DNA from 2 places in the Frigoribacterium sp. CFBP 8754 genome. Region 1 is predicted to be linked to the other one. Evidence: predicted binding sites of a transcription regulator. Region 1 holds the regulator's gene; the other holds the start of a gene.
The links. Region 1 encodes LexA, which represses DNA repair genes until DNA is damaged. Its sites were predicted from a motif close to TCGAACANNTGTTCGA; they were not measured.
Positions count from the first base shown of each region.

Region 2: IFT72_RS03750 (DNA polymerase III subunit alpha) is a predicted target of LexA. The motif match lies at 1,164-1,179, and genes of this name have one in related genera.

Region 1 is NZ_JACYUO010000002.1:24,084-27,490, forward strand. Features, by position in the region: gene IFT72_RS06570 (histidinol-phosphate transaminase) at 1-534, opposite strand, end outside; gene IFT72_RS06575 (hypothetical protein) at 598-978, opposite strand; gene lexA (transcriptional repressor LexA) at 1,231-1,917, shown strand; gene hflX (GTPase HflX) at 2,041-3,407, opposite strand, start outside.
Region 2 is NZ_JACYUO010000001.1:810,547-813,953, reverse strand. Features, by position in the region: gene IFT72_RS03755 (FUSC family protein) at 1-1,109, opposite strand, end outside; gene IFT72_RS03750 (DNA polymerase III subunit alpha) at 1,216-3,407, shown strand, end outside.

The sequences.
Region 1 (3,407 bases):
GACCGTGGCGAGGTCGAGGGGCGTGCCGGTGGGGTTGTTGGGGCCGCAGAAGAAGACGATGTCGGGGCGGACGCGCTCGATCTCGGCGACGGCAGTCTCGGGCGAGATGCCGAAGCCCTCGTCGCGGCGACCCTCGACCCAGGTGCTGCCGGTGCCGACCGTGATGATCGAGTGCATCGAGTACGTGGGCGGGAACCCGAGGACGGAACGACCGGGGCCGCCGAACGCCTGGAGCAGCTGCTGGATGACCTCATTCGAGCCGTTCGCCGCCCAGATCTGCTCGGGGGTGACACCGTGCCCGAGATAGGCCGCCAGCGCCTCGCGCAGGGTCGTGAACTCACGGTCGGGGTAGCGGTTGACCTCGTGCAGCGCCTCGGCGATCGACGCGACGATGTCGCGGGCCACGTCGGCGGGCACGGGATGCGTGTTCTCGTTGACGTTGAGGGCGACGGGCACCTTCTTCTGGGGGGCGCCGTACGGGGTCAGGCCGCGGAGGTCGTCGCGGAGGGGCAGGTCGTCGAGACTGAAGGACACCCCTCCATGGTAGGCGCGAGGCGCGCCCCGACCGTCACCGGAACGACGGCCGCTGCCGACGGGTCAGTCGGAGTACTTCGTCGGGACGGCGAGGGTCTGCCCCGCGCTGACCTCGGCGCTGCCGAGGGCGTTCAGCCGGACGATGTCGCTGACGACGTCGCGCGGGTCTTTCGTGGGGGCGATCTCGTGGGCGACCTGCCAGAGCGTCTCGCCGCCCTCGACCGTGACGTGCTCGAACGCCACGGCGGCCGAGCTGTCGGAGGCCTGCGCCCCGGGGCCGGCGAGCAGGACGCCGCCGACGATGCCCGCCACGCCCAGCGCGACGGTGGCGGCCACGACGCGACGCCCGCGGCGCGTGATGCGGAGACGGGTGCGGACGGGGGCGGCGGCGGGGGTGCCGTCGATGCTGGGGGCGATGCTGATGCTGCTGATGATGGCGCTCATGGGGTGGGTCCTTTCACCGCGAGAGAAGACTGCGAATTCGTGCCCGGCACTCGGCCGGGAATGCCGGACACGAAGACGTGTTCCGAACATACATTCGATCCGTGGTCGATTCAACCCCTCATTCCCCTCCGACGCCCTCTGGATCTGCGACACACTCGAACAGGTGTGTGGCTGGGGCGTCGTCATCGGATACGGTTTCGATCGATGGTGGGAGTCAAACAGCGACCACCGACATCCGACGTCAGGAGACAGATGAGCGACCCGCAGCGCGCGAGCGCGGCCGTGACGGCCCCCTCCCGCAAGGCACTGACGGCGAAGCAGGAGTCGATCCTGGCGGCCATCCAGGCGAGCATCGCCCAGAGCGGCTACCCGCCGAGCATGCGCGAGATCGGCGACGCGGTCGGCCTCCGCTCGCTGTCGAGCGTCACGCACCAGCTCAACCAGCTCGAGCTCGCCGGCCGCATCCGCCGCGACCCGAACCGGCCCCGCGCCCTCGAGGTGCTCGCCGACGAGTCGGCCCCCTCCGCTCCCGTCACCACCATCCTCACCAGCAGCGACGACGGCGACACCGCCCACGTGCCCATGGTCGGCCGGATCGCCGCCGGCGTGCCCATCACCGCCGAGCAGCAGGTGGAGGACGTCATGCCCCTGCCCCGCCAGCTCGTGGGCAAGGGCGACCTCTTCATGCTGCGCGTCGTCGGCGACTCCATGGTCGACGCCGCCATCTGCGACGGCGACTGGGTCGTCGTCCGCCAGCAGCAGAGCGCGGAGAACGGCGACATCGTCGCCGCGATGCTCGACGACGAGGCGACCGTCAAGGTCTTCCGCCAGCGCGACGGCCACACCTGGCTGCTCCCCCGCAACAGCGCCTTCGAGCCGATCCTGGGCGACCACGCCCAGATCGTCGGCAAGGTCGTGGCGGTGCTGCGCTCGGTGTAGCGGGCTGGGTCGCGGCGGCCTCGACGGCACGACCCGCGACTCCTGCACCACCGTCGATCGTGACGACGAAGGCCCCCCGCCGAGACGGCAGGGGGCCTTCGTGCTGTGGCGGAGGGCCGGCGCTCAGCGCCGGGCGACCGCCGGCTGCACGAACGGTGCCAGGGCGGCCACGTCGCTCGGGTACACCCGGGCGTGGAGGCGCGTGCCGGCCTCCTCGTAGTCGGTCGAGACGACGCGGCCCGCGTCGTGCAGGTGCGCCACGACCTCTCCGCGGTCGTACGGCACGAGCAGGTCGACCTCGACCTCGGGCTCCGGCAGGAGGCCGGCGACGCGGTCGAGCAGCTCGTCGACGCCCTCGCCCGTCCGAGCGGAGACGAAGACCGCCGAGGGCTCGAGGCCCTGCAGCACGAGCCGCTGGTCGGCGTCGACGAGGTCGGCCTTGTTGAAGACGACGACCTCGGCGATGTCGTGGCCGTCGACCTCGGAGATCACCTGGCGCACGGTCGCCAGCTGCGCGGCCGGGTCGGGGTGCGAGCCGTCGACCACGTGCACGATGACGTCGCTCGCGGCGACCTCCTCGAGGGTCGACCGGAACGCCTCGACGAGCTGGTGCGGCAGGTTGCGCACGAAGCCGACCGTGTCGACGTACGTGAACGGGCGGCCGTCGGGCGTCGTGCTCTTGCGCACGGTCGCGTCGAGGGTCGCGAACAGGGCGTTCTCGACCAGGACGCCCGCGCTCGTCAGGCGGTTCAGCAGGCTGCTCTTGCCGGCGTTCGTGTAGCCCGCGATCGCGACGGAGGGCACCTCGTTGCGGTCGCGGTTCGCGCGCTTGGCGTCGCGCGCCGGCTTCATCTCCTTGATCTGGCGACGGAGGCGCGCCATGCGGGTGTGGATGCGGCGCCGGTCGAGCTCGATCTTCGTCTCACCGGGGCCACGGCTGCCCATGCCGGCACCGGCGCCGCCGACCTGGCCACCGGCCTGGCGCGACATCGACTCGCCCCAGCCACGGAGGCGGGGCAGCAGGTACTCGAGCTGCGCGAGCTCGACCTGCGCCTTGCCCTCACGGCTCTTGGCGTGCTGGCTGAAGATGTCGAGGATCACCGCGGTTCGGTCGATGACCTTGACCTTAACGACGTCCTCGAGGGCGCGTCGCTGGCTGGGCGCGAGCTCGGTGTCGGCGATGACCGTGTCGGCGCCGAGGGCGGCGACGGTCTGCCGGAGCTCCTCCGCCTTGCCCTTGCCGAGGTACGTGCTGGGGTCGGGGTTCGGACGCCGCTGCAGGAGGCCGTCAAGCACGACCGCGCCGGCGGTCTCGGCCAGGGCGGCGAGCTCGCGCAGGGAGTTCTCGGCGTCGCCGAGCGACCCCTGCGACCAGACGCCGATCAGCACGACGTTCTCGAGCCGCAGTTGGCGGTACTCGACCTCGGTGACGTCCTCGAGCTCGGTCGACAGGCCGCCCACGCGCCGGAGCGCGGCGCGGTCGTCACGGT
Region 2 (3,407 bases), on a different contig from region 1:
AGCGCGGCGATGATCCGGCCCATCGACACGGCGATCGAGACGCCCCCGCTGGTTTCGGTGGTGGGCAGGTGCCGGTGCTCGTCGATCGCCTCCCAGAGGTCGGCGACCCGGCGCCGGGCCTCGACGAACGCGTCGACGTCGTCGCCGCCCCGGAGCCGGACGACCTCGGCGACGGCGTGCGCGGCACGGGCGACGACCGGCGCGAGCTCCTCGACGATCCCGATCTGGCGGCCGATGCGGCGCCCCAGGATGCCGGAGACCTCGGCCATGTCCTGGAGGTGGAACCCCACGCGCTCGAAGACGACGAGGTCGGCGTACTCCTGGCCGAGGTCGCGGCGCCGGAGCTTCCAGCGCGGGTTGAGCCGGCGGGACTCGTCGGCGTACTGCACGGCGTCGCGGACCCGGCGGAGGGTGCCGGGCAGCTCCGCCACGCGGCGCTCCCAGTCGTCGCCCTCCAGCGGCCAGCGGGCCTCGAAGACCGCGGCGACGTCGTCGGTGCGGTCGGCGAGCGAGGCCTGCAGCGAGCGCAGCCGCTCGTCGGCCCGCCCGGCGTAGAGCGGCGGCACGAGGAGGTAGTTGACCGTCAGCCCGACCACCACGCCGACCGCGACCTGGATGACGTAGCCCGTCGAGTAGTCGGCCTGGTCGCCCTCCGTGGTCGCGCTGCCGCCGAGCAGCAGCACGAAGAGCCCGGCCGTGAGCACCCAGTCCCGCCCGGCGCCGAGCCGGCGGATGCCCGCGAGCAGCGTCCCCACGCCGACGACCGCCGCGACGGCGAGCACGCCGGGCTGGCCCTCCTGGAGCGAGAAGACGACCGTGGCCAGCACGATGCCCACGACGAGGCCGAGCAGGGTCTGCACCCCCTGGCGGAGCGACGCCTTGATGGTCGGGTACATCGCGATCACCGCGCCGAGCGGGGCGTAGTACGGGTACTCGGCCGCCACGCCGGGCACGTGGGGCGCCAGCCAGTAGGCGAGGGCCGCGGCGAGCGCCGCCTTCACGGCCAGCAGGAGGCGCGGCTGGCCGAGCAGGACGCGCGCCCACCGCGAGGCGGTGCGGACGTCGGCCCGGACGTCGGGGCGGGAGCCGCTCGGGCGTCGGTCGGGCATGCACCGATGATGACAGCCCGGCGGCGGCGCGGCCCGGCCGAGGACGTACACTGATCGAACACACGTTCGACCAGACCTGGCCGGGGTCCCGACTCGGAGCACGACCATGCGCTTCACCCACCTCCACGTGGCCTCCTCGTTCAGCGCGCACCACGGCACGACCCCGCCCGCCCAGCTGGTCGAGCGGGCGGCGGCCGACGAGGCCGACGCCCTCGCGATCACCGACCGTGACGGGCTCTACGGCGCGATCCGGCACATCGGGGCCTGCCGGGCGGCGGGCATCGACCCGATCGTCGGGGTGGAGCTGGGCTGCGCCGACGACCGGGCCGAGGCGACGCCGGCGACGGCGGCCGGCAGCCGGACGGCCGCCTCCGCCGCGGCCCCGGTCGACCGGGTCGTCGTGCTCGCCCACGGCTCCGGCGAGGGCCGGGCCGGGGAGGGCTGGGCGTCGCTCTGCCGCCTGATCAGCGCCGCGCACGGCCGGGCCACGCGCCGGGCGGCGGGCAGCGCCAACAGCACGGCGACCATCGGGCGCTCCCGGCTGCGGGCGTTCCTGCGGGGCGAGGAGGGCGCCTCCGCCACCGTGCTGCTGGGCCCCGACTCCGACGTGGGCCGGCTGGTGCGCGAGGGGCGCAGCACCGCGGCCGCCGCCTCCCTCGCCGACTGGGCCCGCGAGCTGCCCGGGGGCGTCGTCGTCGAGGTCGTCTGCCACCTCACCGAGCCCGGCGAGAGCCGGAGCGTGCGGCACGCGGCCCGGATGCTCGAGCTCGCCGAGCACGTGGGGGTGCCGGCGGTGCTGACCAACGCGGTCCGCTACCTCGACGCCGACGGCGCGGTGACGGCCGACGTGCTCGACTCGGCGGGCCACCTGGCACCGCTCGGCTCGTTCACGCCGCAGCCCAACGCGCAGGCGACCCTGAAGAAGGGCGCGGCGATGCGGGCGATCGCCCACCTCGTCGCGGACGCCTCGTCGCTGTCGCGCCGGGCGGCGGAGGAGATGCTCGCCGCGACGGAGCGGCTGGCCGACCGCTGCCGGCTCGACCCCGACGCCGACCTCCGCTGGCGGCAGCCCAAGGTGCCCGAGCTGAGCGCGATCGGCGTCGAGGGCGACCCCGACCAGGTGCTGCTCCGCCGGGCGGAGGCGGGGGTCACGGCCCGCTTCGGGCACGCGGGCCAGGGCCTCCGCCGCACCGTCGAGGAGCGCATGCGCTACGAGCTGGGCATCATCTCGGGCTTCGGCTTCGCGGGCTACTTCCTCACCGTCGCCGACGTCTCGCAGCTGATGCGCGACATGAGGGTGAGGAACGCCGCCCGGGGGTCGGGCGCGGGCAGCCTCGTCACCTACCTGCTGCGCATCTCGAACGTCGACCCGATCGAGCACGACCTGCTCTTCGAGCGGTTCCTCGGCAACAAGCGGGAGACCCTGCCCGACATCGACATCGACGTGGAGTCGGCCCGGCGGCACGAGATCTACCGGGCGATCTTCGACCGCTACGGCAGCAACCGGGTCACCCTCATGTCGATGCAGTCGACCTACCGGGGCCGGGGGGCCGTCCGTGACGCGGGCCAGGCGCTCGGCCTCGACGACGAGCAGATCGACATGGTCGCCAACAACGTCTGGCGGTCCAACGCCCGTGACCTCCGCACCGCCATGGCGGAGAAGCCCGAGCTGCGCGCCATCGCCGACCTCGCGCGGCAGAACGGCCAGATCGACCTCCTCGTCGACCTGACCGAGCGGCTCGACCGGCTCCCCCGGCACATCTCGATGCACCCGTGCGGCGTGATCCTCGGCGACTCCGACCTGCTCAGCACGACGCCCGTGCAGCCGAGCGGCATCGGCCTGCCGATGAGCCAGTTCGACAAGCACGACATGAACGACGCCGGCCTCCTCAAGCTCGACGTGCTCGGCGTCCGGATGCAGAGCTCGATGGCCTACGCCCTCGACGAGATCGAGCGGGTCAACGGCTCCCGGGCGGCCGTCGCGGGCGGCCTCTCGGTCGACGTCCCCTACGTGAACCGCGAGGGGCGGGTCGAGCTCGACGAGATCCCCCACGACGACGAGCCCACCTTCGAGGCCATCCGCACCACGCACACGCTCGGCATGTTCCAGATCGAGAGCCCGGGCCAGCGCGAGCTGATCGGCAAGATGCAGCCCGACCGCTACAGCGACCTGATCGCAGACATCTCGCTGTTCCGCCCCGGGCCGATGAAGGGCAACATGGTCGCGCCCTTCCTCGACACCAAGCACGGCTTCCAGCAGCCCGACTACCTGCACCCGAGCTTCGCGTCGTTCCTCGA